Regions from separate parts of the Lentzea sp. HUAS12 genome, predicted to be linked through region 1. Evidence: riboswitches for the same ligand, from Rfam matches in the RefSeq annotation. Region 1 holds a riboswitch; each other region holds the start of a gene.
The links. Region 1 has a riboswitch for cobalamin ahead of ND450_RS18105 (ribonucleoside-diphosphate reductase subunit alpha). Riboswitches for the same ligand answer to the same signal wherever they lie in the genome.

Region 1 (7,391 bases):
TCGCCGTACATGGCGGCGGTCGCGTTCGACGGGACCCGCGGCTACGTGACGAGCTCCCTGCAGAACACGCTGCTGGTGATCGACACGCCGACCAACACGGTCGACAAGGCGGTTCCCGTCGGCAACCGCCCGGCGGGCGTCGCGGTCGCCCCCGGTGGCGGCTTCGTCTACGTCACCAACTACCTCGGCGGCACGGTGTCCGTGGTCGACACCGCCACGCTCACCGTCACCGCGACGGTCGCGGTCGGCGAGAACCCGGACGGCGTCGTCGTCACCAAGGACGGCTCGGCCGTCTACGTCACGCACGACGTCACCGGGGCGGGCAAGGTCTCGGTCATCGACACGACGTCCAACACCGTCGCCACCACGATCGACGTCGGCAGCGCGGCCACCGCCATCGCGGCGTCGTCGGACGGCACGCGGATGTACGTGGTCAACAAGCTCTCGAACAGCGTCTCCGCCATCGACGTCGCCTCGCGCGCCGTCGTCGGCAGCGCGTCCGTCGGCATCACGCCGCACGGCATCGCGCTGACGCCGGACGGCACTCGCGCGTACGTGACGAACAGCCAGTCCGACACGGTGTCCGTCGTGGACCTCACGACGCTCACCGAACTGCAGCAGATCGGCGTCGGCGACCGCCCGATCAGCGTGGCCGTCACGCCGGACGGCGCGAGCGCGTACGTCACGAACTTCGACAGCAACACCGTGTCGGTCATCAGCACGGCGTCGAACTCGGTCACCACGAGCGTCGCCGTCGGCCAGCGCCCGGTGGGCATCGCGATCAACTTCGTGCCGCCCGCCGCGTCGAAGCTCGTGGCCGGCACCGCCCAGCTGCAGCTGCGGCTCCTCGGCTTCACGGTCCGCGGCGTCAACGCCACGCTGACCGACAAGCACACCGGGGCGCCGGTCGCCGGTCAGCAGGTCGTCTTCCGCACGGTGAAGGGCAACCCGCTCTGCACCGCGACGACCAACGCGTCCGGCAAGGCCACCTGCGACGCCCAGGTGCCGCTGCTCGTCGGCGTGTCCACGCTGCTGCAGGGCTTCACGGCCTCGTACGCGGGCAACAACGAGCACGGCGGCGCCTCGTCCCACGGGTACATCCGCCTGCTGTAGTGCTGTAGGGCTATGCGGCCAACGGCTGGTCGGCCCGGAGCGCGTCCAGGTGGTCCGCACAGGACTGCCTGGACGCGACTCCGTGCACGACCAGCCAGCCCGCGGGCACCTGCAGCACCGCCGGCCAGATCGAGTACTGGCCCGACGGGCTGACCAGCACCAGGAACATGGTGTGAGCCTGAGCGATCGGGGAAGTCATGCCCCCAGGGTGACCTCCGCCACCTGGGGCGCGGCTGGTCCCGCGCTCGAGCCCTCACCCGGACGCCCGGTTCCCGATCTTGGACCGCGTGTGATTACGTGGTGGCGTGACTGTGGAACAGGTGGTCCTCCTGGCCGAGGACGGTTCGGCCATCGGCGTCGAGGACAAGGCAGTGGTGCACCACGCGGACACCCCGCTGCACCTGGCGTTTTCCAGCTACGTGTTCGACTCGGCGGGCAACACCGTGCTCACCCGCCGCGCCCTGCACAAGAAGACCTTCCCCGGCCTGTGGACCAACACCTGCTGCGGCCACCCGGCGCCCGGCGAGGACATGGCGCAGGCCGTGCTGCGGCGCCTGTGGGACGAGCTCGGCATGAAGTGCTCCGCCCCCGAACTGCTGCTGCCCGCCTTCCGCTACCGCGCGGTCCAGGACGGGATCGTCGAGAACGAGATGTGCCCGGTGTTCCGGGTGGTCTGCGAGGACGACCCCGTGCCGAACCCGGACGAGGTCGACTCGACCGAGCGCGTCCCGTGGGCCGAGTTCGCGGCGTCCGTGCTGGACGGCACGCGCGAGATCTCACCGTGGTCCCGGCTCCAGGTCGCCGAGCTCGTGCGGCTCGGGCCCGATCCGCTGGCGTGGCCTGTCGCGGACCGGGCCGGGCTGCCGGAGGCCGTCCGGCTGGCGTGAGAGCCGGCGGACGCGGGTCGCGGAACCGGAAGCCGTCTTGCCGAGGCGTCCGACGTGCTTCGCGGCGGCGACCGGACGGCACGCAGCCGTCCGGTCGCCCCGCCTCACCACTCCAGTGAGCCGCCGTTCTGGTACTCGATGACGCGGGTCTCGAAGAAGTTCTTCTCCTTCTTGAGGTCCATCATCTCCGACATCCACGGGAACGGGTTCTCCGTCTGCTCCCACACCGGCTCCAGGCCGAGCTGCGCGCACCGGCGGTTCGTGATGAACCGCATGTACTGCTCGCACAGGTCGGCGTTGAGCCCCAGGATGCCGTTCGGCATCGTGTCGCGTCCGTAAGCGATCTCCAGCTCGCAGCCTTCCGCGAGCATGGTCCGCACCTCCTTCTGGAACACGTCGTTCCACAGGTGCGGGTTCTCGATCTTGATCTGGTTGATCGCGTCGATGCCGAAGTTCAGGTGGATCGACTCGTCGCGCAGGATGTACTGGTACTGCTCGGCGATGCCGACCATCTTGTTGCGCCGGCCGAGCGACAGGATCTGCGCGAACCCGGTGTAGAACCACATGCCCTCGAACACCACGTAGAACGCGACGAGGTCCTTGAGGAACGCCTGGTCCTTCTCCGGCGTGCCGGTGCGGAACTCCGGGTCCTCCAGGTGCTGCGTGAACTGCAGCGCCCACGCCGCCTTGTCCGTGATGGACGGGATCTCCCGGTACATGTTGAACAGCTCGCCGTCGTCGAGGCCGAGCGACTCGCAGATGTACTGGAACGTGTGCGTGTGCACGGCCTCCTCGAAGGCCTGCCGCAGCAGGTACTGGCGGCACTCGGGGTTCGTCAGGTGCCGGTAGACCGCGAGCACGATGTTGTTGGCCACCAACGACTCCGACGTGGCGAAGAAGCCGAGGTTGCGCTTGATCATCAGGCGCTCGTCGTCGGTCAGCCCGTCCTTCGACTTCCACAGGCCGATGTCGGCCTGCATGGACACCTCGGTCGGCATCCACGCGTTGTTGCAGCCCGCCAGGTACTTCTCCCACGCCCAGTGGTACTTGAGCGGCAGCAGCTGGTTGACGTCGGCGCGGCAGTTGATCATCGCCTTGTCGTCGACGGAGACGCGGGCGGCGCCCGCCTCGATCAGGTTCTCGGTCACTGGCAGGCCTCGCAGTCGGGGTCGGTGATGGAGCAGTTGGGGTCCACTGCCACGGGAGAGACGGCGTTGAGCTTGCCGTCGGTGCCCTGCAACGTGGACTTCTCCACGTGCGTGGCGCTCTGCGTGCGCAGGTAGTACGTGGTCTTCAGCCCGCGCACCCACGCCAGCTGGTACAGCTCGTCGAGCTTGCGGCCGCTCGGCGCGGCCAGGTACAGGTTCAGCGACTGCGCCTGGTCGATCCACTTCTGACGACGCGAGCCCGCCTCGATCAGCCACGAGCTGTCGACCTCGAACGCCGTGGCGTACAACGCCTTCAGGTACGGCGGCACCCGGTCGATCGCGCCGAGGCCGCCGTCGTGCAGCTTGAGGTCCGAGATCATCTGCTCGTCCCACAGCCCGCGCTGCTTGAGAGCCCGCACCAGGTCCGGGTTGATCACGGTGAAGTCGCCGGACATGTTCGACTTCACGTACAGGTTGCGGTAGAGCGGCTCGATCGACTGGTTCACGCCGGTGATGTTCGCGATGGTCGCGGTCGGCGCGATCGCCATGACGTTCGAGTTCCGCATGCCCCTGCGGGCCTTCTCGCGCACCGGAGCCCAGTCCATCGTGGACTCGCGGTTCTGCTCCAGCTCACCCTCGCCGCGCGTGGCGGCCAGGATCTCGACCGAGTCGATCGGCAGGATCCCCCTGCTCCACAACGATCCCTCGAACGACCGGTACGCGCCGCGCTCCTGGGCGAGATCGGCGGACGCGTCGATGGCGTAGTAGCTGATCTCCTCCATGCTGCGGTCGGCGAACTCGACGGCCTCCTTCGACGCCATCGGCGTGCCGAGCGTGAACAGCGCGTCCTGGAAGCCCATCAGTCCCAGGCCGACCGGCCGGTGCTTCAGGTTGGAGTTCTTCGCTTCCGGGATCGTGTAGTAGTTCACGTCGATCACGTTGTCGAGCATCCGCACCGCCGTGCGCACGGTCTTCTCGAGCCGCGCGTGGTCGATGCCTTGGGCCGTCACGTGCTGCGCGAGGTTGACGCTGCCGAGGTTGCACACCGCGACCTCGTCGATCGTCGTGTTCAGGGTGATCTCGGTGCACAGGTTCGACGAGTGCACCACACCGTTGTGCTGCTGCGGCGACCGCAGGTTGCACGGGTCCTTGAACGTGATCCACGGGTGGCCGGTCTCGAACAGCATCGTGAGCATGCGCCGCCACAGGTCCACGGCCGGCAGCCGGCGGAAGACCTTGATCTCGCCGTTGTCGGCCTTGGCCTCGTAGGCGCGGTACTTCTCGGCGAACTCGTCACCGAACGCGTCGTGCAGGTCCGGCACCTCGTCCGGGGAGAACAGCGTCCACCGGCCGTTCGCGCGGACGCGGCGCAGGAACTCGTCCGGCACCCAGTTCGCGGTGTTCATGTCGTGGGTGCGGCGGCGTTCGTCGCCGGTGTTCTTGCGCAGGTCGAGGAACTCCTCGACGTCGATGTGCCAGGTCTCGAGGTACGCGCAGACCGCGCCCTTGCGACGCCCGCCCTGGTTGACGGCGACCGCGGTGTCGTTGGCGACCTTGAGGAACGGCACGACGCCCTGCGACTTGCCGTTGGTCCCCTTGATGTGCGCGCCGATCCCGCGCACCGGCGTCCAGTCGTTCCCCAGCCCACCGGCGAACTTCGACAGCAGCGCGTTGTTGCTGATGCCGTGGAAGATCGCGGCCAGGTCGTCGTCGACGGTGGTGAGGAAGCACGACGACAGCTGCGGGCGCGTGGTCCCGGAGTTGAACAGCGTCGGGGTCGAGCACATGAAGTCGAACGACGACAGCAGCTCGTAGAACTCGATGGCGCGGGCGTCGCGGTCGTCCTCCTCCAGGGCGAGGCCCATGGCGACGCGCATGAAGAACGCCTGGGGGAGCTCGTAACGGCGGCCGTCGTGGTGCAGGAAGTAGCGGTCGTACAGGGTCTGCATGCCCAGGAACTGGAAGTCCAGGTCTCGCGAGGCCCGCAGGGCGGCACCGAGACGAACCAGGTCGAAGCCGGCCAGGCGCGGGTCGAGCTGGCCGAACCCGATGCCGTCGCGGACGAACGACTCGAAGTACGCGGGGTAGCGCTCGGTCATCTCCGCGTGCGACAGCGGGACCCCGCAGGCCTCGGCGCGCAGCTTGTCCAGCAGCAGGCGGGCGCTGACGTAGGAGTAGTCCGGGTCGAGTTCGACCATCGTGCGGGCGGCCATGATCGGCGCGAGTGCCAGCTCGGTGTCGGTGATGCCGTGGTAGAGGTTCCGCTTGGTCTCGGCCAGGACCGCCTCGGCCGACGCGTTGGGCAGGTCGGCGCAGGCTTCGTTGATGACCACTGAAAGGCGGTCGGGCACGCTCTCTCCTCGCGAGCAGGCCCGGGGAAAAGCGCATGCGCACGCCAGTGGACACCACTGGTGCACACAGCCGCCCTCCCTCGGGGCACCGTGTCGTGCGCGCAGGCTTGCGCGCACACCAGTGGCAGGTCTTCGGACTCGTGGGCGCACCGCTGACGCCTACCGGCCGTCGCTTCCCAGGTCGTGCGACCCAGTGCTTCGTTGACGGCTTTCGTTCCCACTCACCGCTGCGGGGCAGTCCCGGGTTCTCACCGGGTTCCCTCTTGCCTCACCGGCCCGGTTGAGCCGAGTCGGTGAACCACCAGCGCGGCAGATACTACATGTGGTGGTGGGGTCTGGATCACCACCCAACATGCGCGTGTCGTGGGTTAGGGTCATCAACGTGGGTGATCTTCGGCCGCGGGTCGTCATCGGTGCTCTGGTCAGCGCGGGGCTCGCTTCGACGTCCCTTTTCGTCGGGCCGGCGGCGCCCGCGGCGAGTGCCGGACTGGCCGTCGCGGCGGTGCTGGTGATGATCACGACCCGGCGATCAGGGCCACCCCGAGAGTGATCATCACGGCGGCGATGAGGCCGTCGAGGACGCGCCACGCGCGGGGCTTCGCGAACAGCGGGCCGAGCAGGCGGGCGCCGAAGCCGAGCGCGACGAACCAGGTGATGCTCGCGGTCACCGCGCCGGCGCCGAAGAGCCACCGGCCGGCCGCGATCGAGCCGAGCAGGAGCAGCGTGTCGAGGTAGACGTGCGGGTTGAGCCACGTCAGCGCCAGCGCGGTCAGCACGGGCCGGCTGCTGGTCCCGGTACCGGCGTCCAGCGCCGACGGGTGCAACGCCCTGCGCGCGGCCAGGAACCCGTAGCCCAGCAGGAAAAGACCGCCGACGACCGCGGCCACGGTGATCGCCGCGGGGAACCTCTCCACCACGGCACCGAACCCGGCGATACCCACCGCGACGAGGATCGCGTCGGAGAGGGCGCAGACCGCGACGACCCGGACCACGGCCTCACGGCGAATCCCCTGGCGCAGAACGAAAGCGTTCTGCGCGCCGATCGCGACGATCAGGGTCGTCATGGTGCCGAAGCCGAGCAGCAGGTCAGTCACAGTCCTCACGGTATTGACGCCGTCTTGATGAGACCAGCTAAAGATTCTTACGTATCATTAGCGTTCGTGATGGACCTGGATCTGGTGCGCACGCTGCTCGCGGTCGTCGACGCGGGCACGTTCGACGCGGCTGCCGCCGCGCTGCACGTCACTCCTTCCGCTGTCTCGCAACGCATCAAGGCGCTGGAGCAACGCACCGGGCGGGTTCTGCTCGTCCGCGCCCGCCCGGTGCGGCTGACGCCGTCCGGCGAGGTGCTGGTCCGCTACGGTCGGCAACTGCTCGCCCTCGACCAGGACCTGGACGCGGCGCTGGGACAGGACGCGGTCGTGCGGGTGCCGATCGCCGTGAACGCCGACTCGCTCGCCACGTGGTTCCTGCCCGCCCTGCAACGGGTTCCGCCGGACCTCAGGATCTCGTTCGACCTGCACCGCGAGGACCAGGACCACACGACGGCGTTGCTGCGCCAGGGACTGGTGATGGCGGCGGTCACGTCGTCCCGCGAACCGGTGGCGGGCTGCTCGGTCACCAAGCTCGGCGAGATCCGTTACGCGGCAATGGCTTCGAGGGAGTTCATCGACCGGCACGAGGACGGCCCGCTGAAGTCGTGGCTGCCGCACGCGCCGGTCGTCGTGTTCGACCGCAACGACGACCTGCAGGACCGGTTCGCGCGCACGCTGACCCGCGGCCGGGGCGCGTCCGAGCACCGCCACTACGTGCCGTCGTCCGAGGTCTACGTGCGGGCGATCGTGGCGGGACTCGGCTGGGGGATGGTGCCGCCGCAGCAACTCCAGGAGGGG
Region 2 (7,391 bases), 190 kb from region 1:
TCCCGGTGGCCGACCTGACGGTGTCCACGTCGGTCGAACGGTCCGGCCGTTCCGTCGAGTTGCTGGCGGCAACGCTCGCCCACGAGGGCCGTGCGGTCCTGACGGCCCGTGCGTGGCGCATCGTCGGTGCGGACACCACGGCGGTGGCAGGCGGCGAGGTCCCGGCGATGGCACCGCCGGACACGGCTGTCCCCATGGAGATACCGGACCACTGGGGCGGCGGCTACCTGGCCGCCGTCGAGTGGCTCTCCCTGTCGGGCGGCATCTTCACGCCGGGCGACGCCCAGGTCTGGGCCCGCCCGAAGGTGGCCGTCGTCGAGGGTTCCGAGCCCACGCCGGAGGAACGCCTCTTCTCCGTCGTCGACTCGGCCAGCGGCGTCTCGTCCCGTGTGGACATCCGCAAGTGGTACGCCATCAACACGGACCTGACGGTCCACCTGCACCGCCGGCCCGTCGGCGAGTGGGTGGGCATGGACGCGCGGACGACCATCGGGCCGGACGGGGTCGGGGTCGCGACCAGCGTCGTGCACGACGCGGAGGGGCCGGTGGGCACGACGGCGCAGGCGTTGTTCGTGCGCGAGCGCTGACGAGCACCACTCGTCCTGCCGCTCGCCTCCCCCGACGGCAGGCGCGTAGCGTCAACGGGACTGTGAAGAGGTTCGCGAACCGGCAGGAAGCGGGCCGCGCCCTGGCAGCGCGACTCGCCGGTCTCCCCTGGCACGACCCGCTGGTCCTGGGCCTGCCCCGAGGCGGTGTCCCGGTCGCGCGGGAGGTGGCGAGCCGCCTCGAAGCCGAACTCGACGTCGTCGTCGCGCGCAAGATCGGCGCGCCAGGGCACCCCGAGTACGGCGTGGGAGCGGTGACGGCCGACAGCGAGCCGATCTACGACCCGAGGGCACTCCGAGCGCTGAACCTCACCGAGGAACAACTGGGCCGCACCTGCGACGAAGAGCGCAAAGAGGCACAGCGGCGCACGCTCCTCTACCGCGGCGCCAAGCCGCTCACCGTCGAGAACCGCGACGTCATCCTCGTGGACGACGGCCTGGCGACCGGCGTCACCGCCCGAGCGGCACTGCTCTGGATCGCCCAGCGCGCACCGAAGAGCGTCACGCTGGCCGTGCCCGTGGCCGCCCGGGAGTCGCTCAGGACGTTCAGCACCCCGGTGATCGCCGTCCTGACGCCGAAGCACTTCCAGTCCGTGAGCCGCTGGTACGAGAGCTTCGATCAGACCACGGACGACGAGGTGCTCAGCGCGCTCTCGAAGTGGGAGACCACCGGGAACGGCGAGTAGAAGCGGTGCAGCAACGACGACCACCGCTCGTAGGACGGCCCCTGCCGGAATCCGACCTCGTGCGCCTCGACCGAGTCCCAGCGCACGAGCAGCAGGTAGCGCGAGGGCGTTTCCAGGCACCGCAGCAGTTCCAGGCCGCGGAAGCCCGGCGAGGCGGAGATCAGCTCCCGCGCCTCGCCGAACGCCCACTCGAAGTCCTGCTCGGAGCCCGGCAGGACGTCGAGCAGGGCGTGCTCCGTGATCACAGGCGGCAGAACCGGATGTCCGAGGCCAGCACGGCCTTGGCGCCGATGGCGGCCAGCTCGTCCATCACCTTGTTCGCCTCCTTGCGCGACACCATCGCCCGCACGGCCGCCCAGTCGGCGTTGGCGAGCGGCGCGACCGTCGGCGACTCCAGGCCCGGGGTGAGGGCGATGGCCTCGTCGAGGATCGAGCGCGGGCAGTCGTAGTCGAGCATCAGGTACTGCTGCGCGAACACGACACCCTGCAGACGGGCGGTGAGCTGCTTCTTGGCCGCCGTGAGCTCCGAGCCGTTGCGGTGGATGAGGACCGCCTCCGACTCGCAGATCGGCTCGCCGAACGGCACCAGGTCGTGCTGGCGCAGGGTGCGGCCGGAGCCCACCACGTCGGCGATCAGGTCGGCCACGCCCAGCTGGATCGAGATCTCGACGGCGCCGTCGAGGCGGATCACCTTCGCGGTGATGCCGCGGGCCTTGAGGTCGCGGCCGACGAGCTTGGGGTACGCCGTGGCGAGGCGCTTGCCCTCCAGGTCCTCGACCTTCCAGTCGGTGCCGCGGGGGCCCGCGTAGCGGAAGGTCGACGAGCCGAAGCCCAGTGCCAGCAGCTCCTCGACGGAGGAGCCGTTGTCGTCGGCGCCCGAGTCGGCGGCCAGGTCGCGGCCGGTGATGCCGAGGTCCAGGTCACCGGACGCCACGTAGATCGCGATGTCCTTGGGGCGCAGGAAGAAGAACTCGACCTCGTTGTTGTTGTCGAGCACGGTGAGGTCGCGGGGCTCGTGCCGCTGCCGGTAACCGGCCTCGGTGAGCATGGCGGAGGCGCGTTCGGCGAGCGCGCCCTTGTTCGGGACTGCTACGCGCAGCATGTGGAGGTCTTTTCCGTCAGAGGTACTTGTACACGTCTTCGAGGGTGAGCCCACGGCCCAGCATGAGCACCTGGAGGCGGTAGAGCAGCTGCGAGATCTCTTCGGAGAGCTTCTCGTCGGACTCGTACTCGGCGGCGATCCAGACCTCGCCCGCCTCCTCCAGGACCTTCTTGCCCTGCGCATGGACCCCGGCCTCGAGCGCGGCGACGGTGCCGGAACCTTCCGGCTTGGTGGCGGCTCGTTCGGTCAGTTCAGCGAACAGGGAATCGAAGGTCTTCACGGCTCCACATCCTCCCATCCCGGCGACCCCCGTCCACACCGCGGTCTCATCTGTCCCAGGCGGTGGACGTGATCTGTCCTGCATGGACACCCGGTAGCGTGAATTCCCGTGTCCGAATTCGCGGAGGTCCTGCACGCGCTGCGCCGGGTGCGCGGAATCAACCCGTTCTTCGCGCTCGACGTGGGCCGTCCGAACGAGTCCTGGCTGCCGGGAACGGCACTGCTGGAGGGCCCGGCGCTCAAGACCACGATCGACGCCATCGCGATCCGGTACAGAACCGACGAACCCCGTGTCGCGGCGAGCCTGTTCTTCCTGAGCTACACGGCACGGCTGCTCAGCCCGCTGACGGCCGCGAACCTGCCCGTCGACGTCCGCCCCGAGAACCTGTGGTGGCGACACGATCCCGCGAACGGCCTGAGCGTCCGGATCGACGAGCCGCGGCTGGGCCCGCCGGCCGCCGAGGCGCTCGCGCCCGTGGTGGAAGCCGTCCAGGCGGTCGCCCCGGTGGCGACCGGATTGTTGTGGGGCAACGCGATGTCCAACATCGCGGGGGCACTGAAAATGGTTGTGCGCGCACGCATGCTCACGGCGGAAGAAGCGGAAGAACGGGGCGAACTGCTCATGAGCGCGCCGCCGTTCGAACAGGCGGGGGAATTTCTGAGCTTTCCCGGCGAGCTCGGTTTCCGGCGCAGGAGCTGTTGCCTGTACTACCGCGTCGCCGCAGGTGGGAAGTGCGGCGACTGCCCACTCGTGAAGTGAGGAACGCAACAACTCTTATGGCCGGTTGTGCTTAACGGGCCGATCAACTTACGGTGCACGCGCCGCAGTGACGGGAAGCCGGTGGAAATCCGGCGCGGTCCTCGCCACTGTGACCGGGAAGCGATCCCCGCCGAGCACGTCACTGGTCCCCGCCGGGACTGGGAAGACGCGGGGGCAGCGTTGATCCGGGAGTCAGGAGACCGGCTGCGGCGCCGCAAGGAGAGTTGACCTTCCACGAGGTATGGAGGAGCCCGTCATGACGAGCCCCGCAGCAAGCCTGTCCGCCGTCCGCGTGCCCAAATGGGCCTTCGCCGTCTCACTGCTCGGCCTGATCGTCACCTACCTGGTCCTGCAGGAGAACGGCCTCGCGCTCGGCGCGGGATCCGAGTTGCTGCACGAGTTCTTCCACGACGGCCGCCACGCCCTCGGCGTCCCCTGCCACTGATCCGGCACCGCTGATCAAGCAGATGACGACGTACAAGTCCATCGCACTGTGCGGGATCGCGGCCGGCGGCATCGCCGGTGTCGCGTCCGCGCTGGTGCAGCTCCTGGTGACCGAGATCCCGATCCGAGCGGCGCTCGCGGTCGAGGAAGCTCGCGCACCCGCCGGTGAAGAGGCCGGCCACACCCACGGCGGCGAGGACGAGCTGGTCAGCCGCGGCGCCCAGGTCGTCGGCGGCATGCTCGGCGTGGTGATCGTCGGCATCGCGGTCGGCCTGGTGTTCGCCACGGCCTACGCGCTGTCGAAGCGCTGGTTCTCCGGCAGCACGCCGTTCACCCGCAGCGCCACGTTCGGTGCCGCGGTGTTCGGTGCCGTGGCGCTGCTGCCGTGGCTGAAGTACCCGGCCAACCCGCCCGCGGTGGGCGACCCGGAGACGGTGAACCACCGCACCGCGCTGTACCTGGGCGTGGTGGTCGCGGGCCTGGTGATCGTGTGGGGTGCGAGCCTGCTCGCCGAACAGCTGCGCGCGCAGTCGCAGCCGGTGCGCGCCACGGCCGTGCTGCTCGCCGTGGCCGCGGCCACGGCGGTGGTGCTGCTGGCGTTCCCCGCACCGCCGGACACGATCCCGGCGGACATGCCGGTGACCGTGCTGTGGCAGTTCCGCCTCAGCTCGCTCGCCCAGCTGGCCACGCTCTACGTCGGCATCGGCGTGGTGTTCGGCCTGCTGGTGGACCCGGCCACGCGCAAGGCGAAGACGCCCGCCGCCGCGCTTTAGAGCGCGCGCAGCACGTCGAGGTCGACGCCGGTGAGGGAGTCGCGGAAGATCCGCCGCTCCCCCACCGGCACCTCGACGTCGCAGGGCACGACGAGCACGGTGCACCCGGCGGCCACCGCGGCCGCGACACCGGTCGGCGAGTCCTCGACCGCGACACACCGCGAGGCGTCCACGCCCAGCAGCCGCGCCGCCTTCAGGTAAGGCTCGGGCAGCGGCTTGTTCAGCCCGTCCACCTCGTCGCCGCACACGGTGACGTCGAACAGGTCCCGGCCGATCGTGTCCAGCGCGACCTCGGTCAGCCCGCGCTCGGTGGACGTCACCAACGCCATCGGCACGCCGGAGGAACGCACCGCGCGCAACGCCTCCTGGGCACCCGGACGCCACGGCAGGCCGGCGCGGAAGACCTCCTCGGTGCGGCGCAGGATCCACGCGGCTCCGTCGGCCATGTCGGCCTCGGTGGGCTCGATGCCGACGTCACCGAACAGCAGGCGCATCGTGGTGGGCACGTTGCTGCCGACCATGCGCTCGCGGGTCTCGACGGTCAGCACGCCGCCGAGCTTCTCCGCGTACTCGTAGAGCGGGATGTCCCACAGCTTCTCGGAGTCGAGCAGCGTGCCGTCCATGTCCCACAGCACGGCCTGCAAGTCAGACATCGAAGTACTCCGCCTCCGGGTGGTGCGCCACGAAGGCGTCGGTGGTGTTCCGGCGGCGACGGTGCCGCCCGAGGGCCCCACTCACGATACGTGGTCGCGCCGGACGGCTGCGACAACGCCGCTCACCAGCGCTTTCCGCGAGGTCGGCGCTTCGTGATCACGCATGGGCCAAGCCTACGATGAGTTGACCGGGGGAGGCCGTAGTCTGGCGCCGTGAACGATCCGTCCCAGGAATCCCCGACCCCCTCGAACCCGCGCGTTCCGCTCACGAGTCCGATCATGGTCTGCGCCTTCGAAGGCTGGAACGACGCGGGCGACGCCGCGAGCACCGCGATCGAGCACCTCCAACTCACCTGGGACGCCACCCCGCTCGCCGAGATCGACCCGGACGACTACTACGACTTCCAGGTGACGCGCCCGACCGTCCGCATGGTCGACGGCGTCACGCGCAGGGTCGACTGGCCGACGACGCGGCTGTCGGTGTGCCGGCCTCCCGGTTCGGACGTGGACGTGATCCTCGTGCACGGCATCGAGCCGAACATGCGGTGGCGCAAGTTCGCCGCCGAACTGCTGGGCCACATCGACGCCCTCGGGGTGACGACCGTCGTGACGCTGGGCGCGCTGCTGATGGACACGCCCCACACCCGCCCGGTCCCGGTCACCGGCACGGCCTACGACCCGGACGCCGCCGAGAGGTTCGGCCTGGAGCACTCGAAGTACGAGGGCCCGACCGGCATCGTCGGCGTGTTCCAGGACGCGTGCGTGCAGGCGGGCATCCCGGCGATCTCGTTCTGGGCCGCCGTCCCGCACTACGTGTCGCAGCCGCCCTCCCCCAAGGCCACGCTGGCCCTGCTGCACCGCGTGGAGGAGGTCCTCGACATCGAGGTGCCGCTCGGCGCGCTGCCGGAGCAGGCCGAGGAGTGGGAGCGCACGGTCTCCGAGATGGCCGACGAGGACGAGGACGTGCGCAACTACGTCCGGGCCCTCGAGGAGCGCGGGGACGCGGCCATGCAGATCACCGAGGCGTCCGGCGACGACATCGCCGCGGAGTTCGAGCGCTACCTGCGCCGCCGCGGTCGTGGGCCGGGCTGGCCGTCCGCCGGTCCTCGCTAGCTCGACGCAGGTCAGAAGCCGTTCCGGTCATTTGGGCCGGGACGGCTTTTTCACGCTTCCGAGTGATCGAGCCGAGGTTTCCCGGCGCCGAGGAATGGGTAGCAAGATCCATCTCCAGACAGGAACCACCGTGTCTCTCGTGCGCAAGATCGCTGTCGGTCTCGCTGCGGGCGGCGGCGTGCTGTTGGCCGTGTCTCCCGCCAGTGCAGCTCCCATCTCCTCCGTCGACTCCGTCGGGGAGAACGGCCCTCACACGGCCATGAACGACTTCAGGGAGTCGTTCCAGGACAACCTCTACGGCGTGCAGGACACGACGAGGGCGGTCGCCGGCAAGATCCGCGGCTAAAACTTAGCGACACTAACCACTTTTCGGGGATCTCCGCCGCTCGTCCGCCTAGGGTGGGCGGCGGAGGTGTCGGGTGGGACGGTTGGCACGCGCCGGGCTGTACGCGGGCGCCTTGATCGGGCCGTTCGGCGGCGCCATCACCACGTCGATCCTGCCGGAGATCGGTGAGAGCTTCGGCCGGTCCGCGGGCTCGGCGGCGTCCACGCTCACCTACTACCTCGTGCCGTTCGCGGTGCTGATGCTGGCTTCCGGCACGCTCGCGCAGCGCTGGGGTCCACAACGGACTGTCCGGATCGCGTACATCGCCTACGCCGTCACGTCCGCCCTGGCCGCGTCCTCCTGGACGTTCGAGGTGCTGCTGACCTCCCGCGCGCTGCAGGGCGCGGCGAACTCGTTCACCACACCGGTGCTGCTGGCGGTGATCGCCGCGTCGACGCCGAAGGAGAAGCTCGGGCGCGCACTCGGGCTGTTCGGGTCCATGCAGGCGGCCGGACAGACCTCCGCGCCGCTCGTCGGCGGGCTCACCGCCGAGATCGACTGGCGGCTCGCGTTCGTCGTGATCGCCGTGGTGGCCGTCGGGCTCGCGGTGCTGGGCGTGCCGCAGACCGACGCCGAACCGGAACGGGACGC
Region 3 (7,391 bases), 4.4 Mb from region 1:
CCGACTCCATGTCCGCGCGTGCCTCGACACCGTCGACACCGCGGCCGTAGGCGTAGCCGCCCCACACCGCGTACACCTCGGCGATGTCGGAGGAGTCGCGCCAGTTGCGGCTGTCGATCAGCGGCAGCACGCCCGCGCCGTACGCGCCCGGCTTGGACCCGAAGACGCGCAACGTCGCCCGGCGCTGGTCGCCGTGTTCTTCCAGATCCCGCAGCATGTGTGCGCGCACGAAGTTCTGCTCCGCGGGCTCGTCGAGCGCGGCCACCAGCTGCACGGCGTCGTCCAACATGGACACGACGTGCGGGAAGGCGTCGCGGAAGAAGCCGGAGATGCGGACCGTGACGTCGATGCGCGGGCGCTGCAGCTCCTCCGGGGACACGACTTCCAGCCCGGTGACGCGGCGGGACTGGTCGTCCCACACGGGCCGGACGCCGAGCAGTGCGAAGACCTCGGCGATGTCGTCGCCGGCGGTGCGCATCGCGGACGTGCCCCAGACCGACAGGCCGACCGAGGGCGGCCATTCGCCGTCGTTCTCGGACCGGTAGCGCTCCAGCAGCGAGTCGGCCATCGCCTGGCCGGTCTCCCACGCGAGCCGCGACGGGATGGCCTTCGGGTCGACCGAGTAGAAGTTGCGGCCGGTCGGCAGCACGTTCACCAGGCCGCGCAACGGAGAACCCGACGGGCCGGCCGGGATGTAGCCGCCGTCCAGCGCGTGCAGGACGTTCGTCATCTCGTCCGTGGTGCGCGCGAGCCTCGGGACGACCTCGACGGCCGCGAACTCCAGGATCTTCTGCACGTCCGCCGAGGGGTGCAGACCCGCTGCGGCGGAACGGTCCCAGCCCGCGTCCTCCATCGCCTGGACGAGCGCGCGGGCCTCTTCCTCGATCGCGTCCACGTCTTCCCGTGCGGTGCTCGTGAGCCCGAGTGCCTCACGCAGACCTGGCAGCGCGGCGACCTGACCGCCCCACATCTGCCGCGCCTGCAACATCGCGAGCACGAGGTTCACGCGAACGGAACCGGTGGGCGCCTCGCCGAGGACGTGCAGGCCGTCGCGGATCTGGACGTCCTTGACCTCGCACAGCCAGCCGTCGACGTGCAGGATGAACTCGTCGAACTCCGCGTCGTGCGGCCGGTCGTCGAGCCCCAGGTCGTGGTCGAGCTTCGCGGCCTTGATCAGCGTCCAGATCTGCGCGCGGATCGCCGGCACCTTCGCCGGGTCCATCGCGGAGATGTTCCCGTACTCGTCGAGCAGCTGCTCCAGGCGCGCGATGTCGCCGTAGCTGTCGGCGCGGGCCATCGGCGGCACGAGGTGGTCGACCAGCGTGGCGTGCGCACGGCGCTTGGCCTGCGTGCCCTCACCGGGGTCGTTGACGAGGAACGGGTAGATCAGCGGCAGGTCGCCGAGCGCCGCGTCCGTGCCACAGGACGCCGACATGCCGACGGTCTTGCCCGGCAACCACTCCAGGTTGCCGTGCTTGCCGACGTGCACCACCGCGTCCGCGCCGAAGTTCGACTCGATCCACCGGTAGGCGGCGAGGTAGTGGTGCGACGGCGGCAGGTCCGGGTCGTGGTAGATCGCGATCGGGTTCTCGCCGAACCCGCGCGGCGGCTGGACGATCACCGCGACGTTGCCGGACCGCAGCGCGGCCAGCACGATCTCGCCGTCCTCGGACTTGGAGAAGTCGACGAACAACGAGCCGGGCGCCTCGCCCCAGTGCTCGCGCATCGACTCGCGGAAGTCCTCCGGCAGCGTCTCGTGGAACTCGCGGTAGTCGGCCGCGGCGATGCGGATCGGGTTGCTCTCGAACTGCTCCTGCGTGAGCCAGTCGGCGTCCTGGCCACCGGCGGCGATCAGCGCGTGGATCAGCTTGTCGCCGTCGAGCTCGTCGACGCCCGGCAGCTCGTCGCCGATGTCGTACCCGTGCTCCTTCATGGCCTTGAGCAGCCGCACGGTCGACGCGGGCGTGTCGAGCCCGACCGCGTTGCCGATGCGCGAGTGCTTCGTCGGGTACGCCGACAGCATCACGACGACCTTGCGCTCGGCGACCGGGATGTGGCGCAACCGGCCGTGCCGCACGGCGATGCCCGCGACGCGCAGCGCCCGTTCGGGGTCGGCGACGTAGACGGTGAGACCGTCTTCGTCGATCTCCTTGAACGAGAACGGGACCGTGATGATCCGGCCGTCGAACTCCGGGATCGCGACCTGGGTCGCGGTGTCCAAAGGAGACAGTCCGTCGTCGTTGGAATCCCACGTGTCGCGGCTCGACGTGAGGCACAACCCCTGCAGGATCGGTACGTCGAGCGCGGCCAGCGCCCCGACGTCCCACGCGTCGTCGTCACCACCGGCGGACGCCTTGGCGGGGTTCGTGCCCCCGGCGGCGAGCACCGTGACGACCAGCGCGTCGGCCTGCCGGAGGGTGTCGAGCAGCTCGGGTTCGGCGGTGCGCAGCGAGGAGCAGTAGACCGGCAGCGGCTTGCCGCCCTTGGCCTCGATCGCGTCGCACAGGGCGTGGATGAACGCGGTGTTCCCGGCGACGTGGTGCGCGCGGTAGTAGAGCACGGCGACCGTGGGACCGGTCTCCGGCGTGCTCTCCCGCTCCAGCACCCCCCACGTGGGCGTGGCGGCCGGTGCCGCGAAGCCGTGGCCGGTCAGCAGCACGGTGTCGGAGAGGAACTTGTGCAGCTCGGTGAGGTTCGCCGGGCCGCCGTGCGCGAGGTAGAGGTGCGCCTCGGCGCACACGCCACCGGCGACCGTCGACAGCTCCATGAGCGCCGCGTCGGGCTGCATCTCGCCCCCGAGCACGACCACCGGCAGCCCGCTCGCGAGGAGCCAGTCGAGCCCTTCCTCCCACATCCGGCGGCCGCCGAGGATGCGCACGAGGACCAGGTCGACGCCGTCCACCAGCGCGGGGAGGTCGTCGACGGTGGTGCGCGACGGGTTGCCGAGCCGGTACTCGGCACCGCTCGCACGCGCCGACAGCAGGTCGGTGTCGGAGGTCGACAGCAGCAGGATCACGCAGGCTCCATCCCTCGTGGGGTCCTCGCCCCAGGTTGCGGGTGACTGGCGAAGCAGAGTTCCTGACTCCCAGCGGTGTGCTGGTCACAGTGGCGGGACCGCGCCGGATTCACACCGGCTTCCTCCTGCGCTTCGTCGTTCGGGCTCACCCTAACCGGCGGGTTACAGTCCGACCTATGCGTAGTCACCCGGATGCCTGCCCCGGCGCCGTCGAGCTGCACGCCGCGGCCGACGGCGGGCTGGCGCGCATCCGGGTGCCCGGCGGCACGCTTTCCGCTGCTCAGTGGGACGTCGTGCGGGTGGCCGCACTGGAGCTCGGAAACGGTTCAGTGGAACTGACCTCGCGGGCGAACCTCCAGATCAGGGGCCTGCGGGACGGCGTGGAGCTGGGTGCGCGACTGGCCGCGGCGGGCCTGCTGCCGTCGGCCACGCACGAGCGGATGCGCAACATCATCGCGGCGCCGCTGGAGGACAACCAGGGGCTGGTCGACGAGATCGACGCGGCGTTGTGCGCGGACCCGGAACTGGCGGACCTGCCAGGCCGTTTCCTGCTCACGGCAGGGGAGTCGGTGAGCGGGCTGGGCGGCGACTTCGGCCTGGTCAGCGCCCCGGAGGGCACGTTCGCCCTGCTGCTCGCCGGTCGTGACACCGGTGTGCGCGTCACCGACCCCGCCGACGCCGTCCTCACCGCCGCCCGCCTGTTCCAGCGGCTGCGCGGCCCGGCCTGGCGCCTGTCCGAAGTGGACGACGGTGTGCGAAAGATCACCGCTCACTTCGGCACGACGGACGCCCCGCGCATCACCCCTGCTGTGACTCCTGTCGCACCTTCACCGTTGACCCCGGGCGTTCCACTAGGCCGCCTCGACGCGCACCAGCTTCCGGGCGTCGCCCTCCGCCTGACGCCGTGGCGCGGCCTGGTCGTGCCCGCCGGCACCGACACCTCCGGCCTGATCACGGACCCCGGCTCCCCCTGGCACGGTGTGAGCGCCTGCACCGGCCGCCCCGGCTGCGCGAAGTCGCTCTCCGACGTGCGGGCCGACGCCCGCGCGTGGCTCGGAACCCCGCACGACCGGCCCGTTCACTGGTCGGGCTGTGCCCGCCGCTGCGGTCGTCCCGCCGGTGATGTGATCGAGTTCGTCGCGACCGGCGACGGCTACGAGGAGATCAGGTGACGCAGTACATCAAGGACGGGGCGGAGATCTACCGCCAGTCCTTCGCCACCATTCGCGCGGAGTCGGACCTCACCAGGTTCCCGGCAGACGTCGCGAAGGTCGTCGTCCGCATGATCCACGCGTGCGGTATGACCGACCTGCCCGACGACGTCGCGTTCTCCGCGAACGTCGTGCGTGACGCCAGGGAGGCGTTGCACGACGGCGCGCCGATCCTGTGCGACGCCAACATGGTCGCGTCCGGCGTGACCCGCCGCCGGCTGCCGAAGGACAACGAAGTCCTTTGCTACCTCCAGGATCCGCGCACACCCTTACGAGCGCAGGAGATCGGCAACACGCGCAGCGCCGCCGCCCTCGAACTGCTCGCGGACCGCTTTGACGGCGCGGTGATCGCGATCGGCAACGCCCCCACCGCGCTGTTCCACCTCCTCGACCTGATCGCCGCGGGAGCCCCGAAGCCGGCGGCGGTTCTGGGCATCCCGGTCGGGTTCATCGGGGCGGCGGAGTCCAAGGAAGCTTTGGCCGCAACGGATCTGGAGCACCTCGTGGTGCGCGGCCGGCGCGGCGGCAGTGCCATGACGGCGGCGGCCATCAACGCGATCGCGAGCGAGGAAGAGTGATGACGGGCAAGCTCTACGGCGTCGGCGTGGGTCCCGGCGACCCGGAACTCGTGACGGTGAAGGCCGCACGGCTCATCCACGACGCCGACGTGATCGCGTTCCACAGCGCCCGCCACGGCCGCAGCAACGCGAAGACCGTTGCGGCGCCGTACTTCCGCGACGGCCAGATCATGGAACAGCTCGTCTACCCGGTCACCACCGAGGACACGGACGACTACCAGGGCGAGATCGACGCGTTCTACGAGGAGGCCGCCGCCACGCTGGCCGCGCACCTCGACGCCGGGCGTGACGTCGTCGTGCTCGCGGCGGGCGACCCGTTCTTCTACGGCTCGTACATGCACATGCACAAGCGCCTCAAAGACCGCTATGAGTGGGAGGTCGTCCCCGGCGTCACGTCCGTGAGCGGGGCGAGCGCCGTCCTCGGCACCCCGCTCGTGGAACGCGACGAGGTGCTCACGATCCTGCCCGGAACGCTGCCGCCCGACGAGCTCGCGTCCCGGCTCGCCGACACCGACTGCGCCGCGATCCTCAAGCTGGGCCGCACCTTCGGCAACGTCCGCGAGGCGCTCGAAGCTTCCGGCAGGCTCGACGGCGCGTGGTACGTGGAGCGCGCCACCACCACGCGGCAGAAGATGTCGCCGCTGGCCGACGTCGACCCCGAGTCCGTCCCGTACTTCTCGATCGCGCTGCTGCCGAGCCGGTCCAAGCCCGCCAAGCCGAAGGGCGAGGTCGTGGTCGTCGGCCTCGGCCCCGGTACCCGCGCGTGGCTCACCCCGGAGGCCCGCCAAGAGCTCGAAGCCGCCGACGAACTGGTCGGCTACAGCACCTATCTCGACCGCGTGCCGGAACGTCCCGGCCAGCAGCGGCACTCCTCGCACAACCAGGTCGAGTCCGAACGCGCTGCCTTCGCGCTGGACCTGGCGCGCAAGGGCTCGCGGGTCGCGGTCGTGTCGTCGGGCGATCCCGGCGTGTTCGCCATGGCCACCGCGGTGCTGGAGGTCGCGGCGGAGACCCAGGACGTGCCGGTGCGCGTCATCCCCGGTGTGACGGCCGCGAACGCCGTGGCGGCCAAGGCGGGCGCGCCGCTCGGGCACGACTACGCGGTGATCTCCTTGAGCGACCGGCTCAAGCCGTGGGACGTCATCGCCGAACGCCTCGAGGCCACCGCCAAGGCCGACCTGGTCGTCGCGATCTACAACCCGGCCTCCAAGGCTCGCACGCACCAGGTCGCGGACATGCGAGACCTTCTGTTGCGGCACCGCGAACCGGAAACTCCGGTGGTCGTGGGACGCGACGTCGGCGGCCCCGAGGAGGAGATCCGTGTGCTCACGCTCGGCACCCTCGCCCCCGACACGATCGACATGCGTTGCCTGCTGATCATCGGTTCGTCGCAGACCGTCGTCACGGACGCGGGCGTGGTGTTCACGCCGCGCCGCTACCCGTCCTGACCACGTCCGCACCCTCCGCGCCGGCAACGGCCGGCGCGGAGGGTGCGGAGGGCCGGGTTCAGGTGATGATGCGTCCGCCGGAGCGGAACGACCCCGTGAGCGGCTGATAACCGTCCGTCCACGTCACCTGGGCCGCCATCACGCTGTCGGTCCTGCCCGTGAACCCGTCGTAGAGCACGTGGTGGGAGCACGTCGCGGACGGGCCGGGCGTTGTGCACAGCGGGCTGGTCGGCGGGATGATGCTGGTGCCCTTGCGGATGCCGATGATCATGCTGATGTCCTTGACCAGGGGCGACAACTGGTTGGTCGCGGTGTCCCGGCAGGCGATGGCCCACGTGACGTGGAGCTGACCGTCGTAGAGGGTGACGTCGTTGCCGACGCCGACCTCGCAGCGGATCGCGGCCGCGGACACGTCCCCCTGGGCGGACAGCCCGATGACGGGCCCGCTGAACACGACCCGCGGTGCGGCCGGCACCGCTGTCGCGGCTGACGCGGTGCCGGCCGCACCGGCACTCAGCAGCAGGACGGACAGGAAGCAGGCGATCCGCCTGAATCCACCCAACATGCGCTTCTCCTTGCGTTCGTCATGTGGATCGGGACGCAGGCCAGCGTGGACGCCCGGTTTCGTGCGGCCACACAACGTTCTGCGAATCGGCTGTTCAGTGGTGCCGCCCTGGGTGCCTCCGGGAATAAGCAGGAATTCGCACATCGCCGTGCCGCGATCGGAGGGGGAGCTGCGCGGGTGAGGGTGGAGCTGCGGGTGCTGGGCCAGGTCGAGGTCTTCGTCGACGGAACGCGGGTGGACCTCGGGCACGCCCGCCAGCGGTACGTGCTGGCGACGTTGCTGGTCGAGGCCAACCAGGTGGTCTCCACCGACCAGCTGGTGGACCGGATCTGGGGCGAGCGCCCGCCCCGGCGGGCCCGGCAGTTGGTGAGCAACTACCTGTCGCGGCTGCGCATCCTGCTGTCCGCCAGTGGCGTCGCGGACGAGGTGGTGATCGAGCGGCGCGGTGGCGGCTACGTCCTGCTGGCCGCACCCGGTCAGGTGGACGTGCACCGGTTCCGGCGCCTGGTCGCCGATGCCCGCGCCGACGCCGACGAGGTCCATGCGTCGGAACTGCTGGAGCAGGCCGCGCAG
Region 4 (7,391 bases), 4.5 Mb from region 1:
GCCCGCTAGCGTGCCGCTCGTGGACCTGTTCACCTTCACGCGCGCCGAACTCACCTCGCCGGTGCAGGTCGTCGGCGGTCGGTGGGTGGTCTCGGACCACGACGACGTGCGCGCCGTGCTGGCCGATCCGGTCACCTACCTGCCCGACAACGCGCTGACCGCCGTCACACCCGTCGCGCCCCCGGCGCTGCGGGCCCTGGTCCGCGCCCGGTTCTCACTGCCGCCGACGCTCGCGAACAACGGGTCGTCGTCGCACGCCGGCCTGCGGCGCCTGGTGGCGTCGTTCTTCACGCCGGCCCGAGTCTCCGCTGCGGAGCCTCGCATCCGCGCGCTCGTCGCGGAACGCCTGGGTGGCACGGATCTCGTGCGGGACCTGGCCTGGGACCTGCCGGCGATCGTGCTGATGGAGCTCCTCGGGCTGGAGAACGTCGACATCCCGACGCTGAAGCGGTGGAGCGCAGGCTCGCTCGAGTTATTCTGGGGCGACGTCACCCGCGAACGGCAGATGGAGCTGGTCGACGACGTCGGTGACTTCCACCAGTGGCTGGTCAAGCGCTACCACGCGCGCGACGGCGAGCTGTTCTGCGCGCTGGCCGACGCCGGTGTGTCCGCGGAGGACTCCGCCGGCCTCTGCTACTTCCTGCTGATCGCGGGCCAGGAGACGACGACGCAGCTGCTGTCCACGGCGTTGCGGCGCGCGTTGCAGGACCGCGCGTTGTGGGCCCGGCTGCCGGAGCCCGGCGTGGCCGAGTCGTTCGTCGAGGACGTGCTGCGGACCGAGACGCCCGTGGTGACGTGGCGGCGGCTGACCGCGCGTGAGGTCGTGCTCTCCGGTGTGCGCGTTCCTGCCGGTGCGGAGCTCGTGTTGTTGTTGAGCGGCAAGGAAACCGATCCGCGGCACCTGGCCTTCGGGTACGGCCGGCACTTCTGCCTCGGCGCCGGGCTGGCGCGGCTGGAGGCCGCCGTGACGGTGCGGACGGTGGCCACGCACGAGCCGTCGTTGCACCTGACGGGCCCTGATCCGGAATGGCTCCAGCTGCTGTCGTTCCGCGCGCCCCGGTCCGTCACGGTCGCGCGATGAGCTTGCCGCGCGTGGTGCGGGCTTCGAGCGCCCGGCGCGCCTCGGCGATCTCGTCGAACCGGTGGACGTCGCCCAGCACGGGTTCGAGGCCCGGCTCCAGCACCTCCTGAGGGGTCGTTCCACGGGGAAGGCCCATGACCGCGACGCCGTTGCGGAAGATGTCGCTCGCCGTGACGTCCAACGGCTCGCCACTGGTGTACCCGAACACGACCATCCTGCCGACACCGCCGGTCGCCGCCTCGACCAGCACCCGGTCACCGGGCGGGATCCGCGCCGCCTTGGCTGCCGCGACCGCCGTGGTGCCCTGCAGGAGCAGGGCGAGGGCCTGGTGGTCGCTCACGCCGTCGGGCACGTCGATCGGGTCCTCGAGGACGGCCTTCGTGGCGTAGGCAGTCGCGCGGCACGCCCATGAGAGTTCGTTGGAACGCGCCGACAACCGGGTGGCGATCCAGGCCGCCGCCACCCGGTTGATCAGCTCCCGCGGCATCCAGGTGTGATGTCCAGGGAGGACGTGGCCCTGGAGGGCGGTGTGGGCAAGGGCACGGTGTTCCGCCGCTTCGGGGACCGGGGGGAGTTCGCGAGCACGCTGTTCGACCACGTGCTGGCGTCGTTGCCGCTGGTCATCGCCGTCCTCCGGGGCGAGCACATCGAGTTCCTGCTGGCCCAGGGCATGACGGCGGACGAGATCCGCGCGGGGGTCATTTCGCTCGCGGAGACGCTCGCGGCTGAGGTTTGATGCGGGGGTGTTGAACCGTCAGCTGTCCGGAGTCCGCAAGAAGACGTTGCTGGAGGCGCTCGGCCCCGTGCCGGACGTCGACCCCGACCGCTACGGCGACGGCGGCCCGGTGGGCACGCTGGAGACGCGGGTCGCGCACCTGCTCGGCACCGAGGCGGCGTTGTTCGTGCCGACCGGCACCATGGCGCAGCAGATCGCCCTGAAGTGCTGGGCCGACCGCACGCACAACCCGATCGTCGCGATGCACCCGCAGGCACACCCCCTGCACCACGAGGACGACGCGCTGACCGTGCTGTCCGGCCTGCGCCCGATCAAGGTGCGCACCTCGGACATCGGATCGTGCCCCGAACCGTACGGGACGCTGCTGCTGGAGGTGCCCGACCGCGAGGCCGGGTTCGTGCTGCCGTCCTGGGACGAGCTCGTGTCGTGGGTGGACCTCGCGCGGGAACGGGACGCGGTCGTGCACCTCGACGGCGCGCGGCTGTGGGAGAGCACGTACGGCCTCGGCAAGCCGCTGCCCGAGATCGCGGGCCTGTTCGACTCGGTCTACGTGTCGTTCTACAAGTCGCTGGAGGGCATCTCCGGCGCGGCCCTGGCCGGCACCCAGGACTTCGTCGACCAGGCACGGGTGTGGCGGCACCGCTACGGCGGCATGCTGTTCCAGCAGTGGCCGGCGGCGCTGTCCGCGCTGCACGGCCTCGACACCGTGCTGCCCAGGCTCGGCACGTACGTCGAGCACGCCAAGGTCGTGGCCGCCGCCATGGACCTGCCCGAACCGCACACCCACCAGTTCGCGCTGCACCTGCCGGGCGACCCGGCGCGGCTCAAGGAGCTGAGCGGGGAGTTCCTCGGCGGGTTCTGGCAGGACGGGCAGCTCGCCAAGACCGAGGTGACCGTGGCCGGGCCCGCGCTGGAGTGGACGGCGGACGAGGTGCGCGCGGCGTGGGCCGAGTTCCGGGGGCTGATCTAGCGACGTCGCTCACCTGGCTGTTGGACCCGGTGGTCGGAAATGCGACGATGCCGGGGCTGTGAGGGGAGTGCGAGGAAGCCGGTGTGACTCCGGCGCCGTCCCGCGACTGTGACCGGCCCGTGCCGGGAGTCAGGAACTCGTCCCCCTCTTCCACCTGGCCGCGGGCGTGGACACCCGAGGAAGGACTTCGCTGCATGTACCCCTTTTCGGCTGTCGTCGGACACGACGACCTCCGGCTCGCCCTGCTGTTGAACGCGGTGCACCCCGGCATCGGCGGTGTGCTCGTCCGCGGCGAGAAGGGGACCGCGAAGTCGACCATCGTGCGCGCCCTCGCCGCGCTGCTGCCCGAGCTCGAGGTCTCCCAGCACTGCCGTTTCGGCTGCGTGCCGGGCACGACCGACTGCCCCGACGCGCCGCACGAGGGTGTCGAACGGCGGCCCGCCCGGCTCGTGGAGCTGCCCGTCGGCGCCACCGAGGACCGGCTCGTCGGGTCGCTCGACCTGGAGAAGGCGCTGACCGAGGGCAGGCGGGCGTTCCAGCCCGGGTTGCTCGCCTCGGCGCACCGGGGCGTGCTCTACGTCGACGAGGTCAACCTGCTGCACGACCACCTGGTCGACCTGCTGCTCGACGCCGCCGCGATGGGACGAGCGCACGTCGAGCGCGAGGGCGTCTCGGTGTCGCACCCGTCGCAGTTCCTGCTGGTCGGCACCATGAACCCGGAGGAGGGCGAGCTGCGGCCGCAGCTGCTCGACCGGTTCGGGCTGACCGTGGCGGTGAAGGCGGCGCGGGACGTGGCCGTGCGCACCGAGGTCATCCGCCGCCGGCTCGCCTACGAGGCGGACCCCGTGGCGTTCGCCGCCCGGTGGGCCGACGAGGACGCGCACCTCAAGCAGCAGATCACCGACGCGCGCGCCCGGCTCGCCGGAGTGTCCCTCCCGGACGGTGAGCTGCGCCGGATCGCCGCCGTCTGCGCGGCTTTCGAGGTCGACGGCATGCGCGCGGACCTCGTCGTCGCCCGCGCCGCCACCGCCAACGCCGCCTGGCGCGGAGCCGCCGAGGTCGAGGAGGTCGATGTCGAGACGGCCGTCCGGCTCGCCCTGCCGCACCGGCGCCGCCGCGACCCGTTCGACGAGCCCGGCATCGAGGAGCAGCAGCTCGAGGACGCGATGAAGCAGGCCGCCGAGCACGCCTCCGAACCCGACGAGGGCCCCGACGACGACGGTCCCGGTGGCGGCGAGCTGCCCGAACCGCAGGACGGCCCGAGGGGCGGCGGCAACGCGCCCCAGGACCGTCCTGCGCCGGAACCCGCACCCGCGTTCAAGGCGCGGCTGCTGGAGGTGCCCGGAGTCGGCGAAGGCGCGCCGGGCAAGCGTTCCCGCGCCCGTGCGCGCACCGGACGGGTGGTTCGTTCATCCACAGTGGACGGCAGCGGGCTGCACCTCGTCGACACGCTCACGAACGCCGCACCGCACCAGGCCGCGCGCGGCCGCAGCGGCCCCGGCCTGCTGCTCACCGCCGCCGACCTGCGCAAGGCCGTGCGGGAGGGCAAGGAGTCGAACCTCGTCCTGTTCGTCGTCGACGCCTCCGGCTCGATGGCCGCGCAGAAGCGGATGTCGGCCGTCAGCGGCGCCGTGATCTCGTTGCTGCGCGACGCCTACCAGCGCCGGGACAAGGTCGGCGTGGTGACGTTCCGCGGCCAGAGCGCCGAGGTCGCCCTGCCTCCCACGACTTCGGTCGACGCGGCGGCCACGCGGTTGAAGAAGATGCGCACCGGCGGCCGCACGCCGTTGGCGGACGGTCTGCTGAAGGCCCACCGCGTCCTGGAGATCGAGCGGTTGCGCGACCCGCGCAAGCGGCCGTTGGTGGTGCTGCTGACCGACGGGCGCGCCACGTCGTCTGGCCTGGGCGGCGACCCGACCAAGGACGCGCTGAAGGCCGCGGGCCTGCTGGAGCAGACCGCCGTCGTGGTCGTCGACTGCGAACAGGGCCACGTCCGCCTCGGTCTCGCGCAGAAGGTCGCCGAGGCGTTGCAGGGCACCTGCGTCCGGCTCGACCAGCTGTCCGCCGACCACCTCGCCGGCGTCGTCCGGGCTGCGTAAGGAGACCGCGATGCCCCAAGGACAACCAACCGAGGTCCCGAAGGACGGCCTGACCACCCGCCAGCGCCGCAACCGTCCGTTGCTGATGCTGCACACCGGCGAGATGAAGGGGAAGTCGACGTCGGCGTTCGGCCTGGCGCTGCGCGGCTGGAACCAGGGCTGGGACATCGGCGTGTTCCAGTTCGTGAAGTCCGCCAAGTGGAAGGTCGGCGAGGAGTCGGCGTTCAAGGCGCTCGGCCGCCTGCACGACGAGACCGGCGAGGGCGGCGCCGTCGAGTGGCACAAGATGGGCGAGGGCTGGTCCTGGACCCGCAAGCAGGGCACCGAGGACGACCACGCCTCGGCCGCGCGCGAGGGCTGGGCGGAGATCGCCCGCCGCATCGGCTCCGAACGCCACGGCCTCTACGTGCTGGACGAGTTCACGTACCCGCTGCACTGGGGCTGGATCGACGTGGACGAGGTGGTCGACGTGCTGGCGAACCGGCCCGGCCACCAGCACGTCGTGATCACCGGGCGGTACGCGCCGCAGAAGTTGGTCGACGCGGCCGACCTCGTGGTGGAGATGACCAAGGTCAAGCACCCGATGGACGCCGGGCAGAAGGGCCAGCGGGGGATCGAGTGGTGAACAGGCTGGTCGTCGCCGCCCCCGCCTCGGGCAGCGGCAAGACCACCGTCGCCACCGGCCTCATGGCGGCGCTGCGCCGCGCGGGCTCGCGGGTCGCGCCGTTCAAGGTCGGCCCCGACTACATCGACCCCGGCTACCACTCGCTCGCCACGGACCGCCCCGGCCGCAACCTCGACCCGGTCATGGTCGGCGAGCAGCGGATCCCGGGGCTGTTCGCGCACGGTTCCAAGGGCTGCGACATCGCCGTGGTCGAGGGCGTGATGGGGCTGTTCGACGGCCGCGTCGACACCGCGGGCATCGGGTCGACCGCGCACGTCGCCAAGCTGATCAACGCACCCGTGCTGTTCGTCGTGGACGCACGCGGGCAGAGCCGGTCGCTCGCCGCTCTGCTGCACGGCTTCCGCGGCTACGACCCCACGGTCCGGCTCGGCGGCGTGATCCTCAACCAGGTCGGGTCGGAACGGCACGAGCAGGTGCTGCGGTCGGCGTGCGACGAGGTCGGGCTCGACGTGCTCGGCGTGTTGCCGCGCGACCCGCAGTTCTCCCTGCCCTCACGGCACCTGGGGCTCGTGACGGCGGCCGAGCACGGGCCGGAGGCGGTGGCCGCGGTCGACGCGATCGCCGCCGCGGTGGCCGAGCACGTCGACCTCGACGCGGTGCGCCGGCTCGCGAGGTCGGTGCCGGACATGGCCGTCGCCGCGTGGGATCCGCAGGTGGAGGCCGTGCGCGACGAGCCCGTGATCGCTGTTGCCGGGGGAGCGGCGTTCACGTTCGGCTACGCCGAGCACGTCGAGGTGCTGAAGGCGGCGGGCGCGGCCGTGGCGGTCCTCGACCCGTTGCACGACGAAGCCCTCCCGGAGGGCACCGCGGGCCTGGTCCTGCCGGGCGGGTTCCCGGAGCAGCACGCGGAAGCCCTGTCGGACAACGCCGCGTTGCGCGAGGCGGTGGCCCGGTTCGCTCGATCGGGCGCGCCCGTGCACGCCGAGTGCGGAGGGTTGCTGTACCTCGCGAAGTCGCTCGACGGGCACCCGATGTGCGGCGTGCTCGACGCCGAGGGGTTCATGACCCCGAGGCTGACCCTGGGCTACCGGGACGCGGTGGCGTCCGCGAGCTCACCGCTGCACGCGCCCGGCAGCCGCGTGACCGGCCACGAGTTCCACCGGACGCAGCTGTCCACACCGCACTCGAACCCGCCCGCGTGGCACTGGCGGGGCGCCGACTCGCGGCCCGTCGCCGAGGGTTTCGCGGTGGGTGGCGTGCACGCGTCGTACCTCCACACGCACCCGGCCGGTGATCCGGAGTCCGTGGCCCGATTCGTGCGGGCCTGCCACCCGTTCGTGGCAGGAGTGGCAGACGGTACGGTCTTCGCCTAAGCCTCTCCCCGAACCCCCTGTGGAGCTGTCGTGACGACGACCGGTCGGGTCACCTTCGTCGGCGCCGGTCCCGGTGCCGCCGACCTCATCACTGTCCGAGGCGCACGCCGCATCGCGGAAGCCGACGTCGTCATCTGGGCTCCCAGCGCGGTGGACGCCGAGTGCATCCGCGAGCACGCCCGGGCCGACGCCGACCTGGTCGACTTCTCCCGCGTCACGCCCGAGGAGATCACCGACCTGTATCGCAAGGCGGCCGCGTCACGCCAGGTCGTCGTGCGCCTGCACGCGGGCGACGCCGCGACCGGCGGTGGGGTGCAGGAGCAGCACGACCTGTGCGTGCGCCTCGGTCTCGAGGTCGAGGTCGTGCCGGGCGTGTCCGTCGTCGCCGCCGCGGCCGCCCGGATCGGCCGCGAGCTCACGCAGACCGAGGCGTCGTCCGCGGTGCTGCTCTCGCCGGAAAGCAGCGAGCGCGTCAGCGAGTTCGCGCAGCTCCAGACCACGATGGCC

Region 2: another riboswitch for cobalamin. It lies ahead of ND450_RS17170 (CbtB-domain containing protein); the one in region 1 lies ahead of ND450_RS18105 (ribonucleoside-diphosphate reductase subunit alpha).
Region 3: another riboswitch for cobalamin. It lies ahead of cobN (cobaltochelatase subunit CobN); the one in region 1 lies ahead of ND450_RS18105 (ribonucleoside-diphosphate reductase subunit alpha).
Region 4: another riboswitch for cobalamin. It lies ahead of ND450_RS40590 (putative cobaltochelatase); the one in region 1 lies ahead of ND450_RS18105 (ribonucleoside-diphosphate reductase subunit alpha).

What each region holds. Positions count from the first base shown of each region.
Region 1 covers NZ_CP099738.1:4,115,588-4,122,978, reverse strand. Annotated here, with positions in the region: gene ND450_RS18125 (beta-propeller fold lactonase family protein) at 1-1,113, shown strand, start outside; gene ND450_RS18120 (MbtH family protein) at 1,124-1,312, opposite strand; gene idi (isopentenyl-diphosphate Delta-isomerase) at 1,425-2,000, shown strand; gene ND450_RS18110 (ribonucleotide-diphosphate reductase subunit beta) at 2,105-3,091, opposite strand; gene ND450_RS18105 (ribonucleoside-diphosphate reductase subunit alpha) at 3,145-5,499, opposite strand; cobalamin riboswitch at 5,605-5,817, opposite strand; gene ND450_RS18100 (LysE/ArgO family amino acid transporter) at 6,015-6,563, opposite strand; gene ND450_RS18095 (LysR family transcriptional regulator ArgP) at 6,663-7,391, shown strand, end outside.
Region 2 covers NZ_CP099738.1:3,923,424-3,930,814, forward strand. Annotated here, with positions in the region: gene ND450_RS17140 (thioesterase family protein) at 1-587, shown strand, start outside; gene ND450_RS17145 (phosphoribosyltransferase) at 650-1,291, shown strand; gene ND450_RS17150 (antibiotic biosynthesis monooxygenase) at 1,225-1,536, opposite strand; gene hisG (ATP phosphoribosyltransferase) at 1,533-2,393, opposite strand; gene ND450_RS17160 (phosphoribosyl-ATP diphosphatase) at 2,410-2,673, opposite strand; gene ND450_RS17165 ((2Fe-2S)-binding protein) at 2,782-3,432, shown strand; cobalamin riboswitch at 3,503-3,635, shown strand; gene ND450_RS17170 (CbtB-domain containing protein) at 3,689-3,877, shown strand; gene ND450_RS17175 (CbtA family protein) at 3,900-4,649, shown strand; gene ND450_RS17180 (HAD family phosphatase) at 4,646-5,302, opposite strand; gene ND450_RS17185 (PAC2 family protein) at 5,516-6,415, shown strand; gene ND450_RS17190 (hypothetical protein) at 6,555-6,761, shown strand; gene ND450_RS17195 (MFS transporter) at 6,835-7,391, shown strand, end outside.
Region 3 covers NZ_CP099738.1:9,357,984-9,365,374, reverse strand. Annotated here, with positions in the region: gene cobN (cobaltochelatase subunit CobN) at 1-3,016, opposite strand, end outside; cobalamin riboswitch at 3,051-3,184, opposite strand; gene ND450_RS44155 (hypothetical protein) at 3,193-4,188, shown strand; gene ND450_RS44150 (precorrin-8X methylmutase) at 4,185-4,805, shown strand; gene ND450_RS44145 (precorrin-2 C(20)-methyltransferase) at 4,805-6,253, shown strand; gene ND450_RS44140 (hypothetical protein) at 6,312-6,818, opposite strand; gene ND450_RS44135 (BTAD domain-containing putative transcriptional regulator) at 6,996-7,391, shown strand, end outside.
Region 4 covers NZ_CP099738.1:8,643,611-8,651,001, forward strand. Annotated here, with positions in the region: gene ND450_RS40570 (cytochrome P450) at 20-1,081, shown strand; gene ND450_RS40575 (hypothetical protein) at 1,065-1,568, opposite strand; gene ND450_RS40580 (hypothetical protein) at 1,578-1,817, shown strand; gene ND450_RS40585 (low specificity L-threonine aldolase) at 1,825-2,787, shown strand; cobalamin riboswitch at 2,816-2,947, shown strand; gene ND450_RS40590 (putative cobaltochelatase) at 2,982-4,886, shown strand; gene cobO (cob(I)yrinic acid a,c-diamide adenosyltransferase) at 4,897-5,511, shown strand; gene ND450_RS40600 (cobyrinate a,c-diamide synthase) at 5,505-6,884, shown strand; gene ND450_RS40605 (cobalt-precorrin-4/precorrin-4 C(11)-methyltransferase) at 6,915-7,391, shown strand, end outside.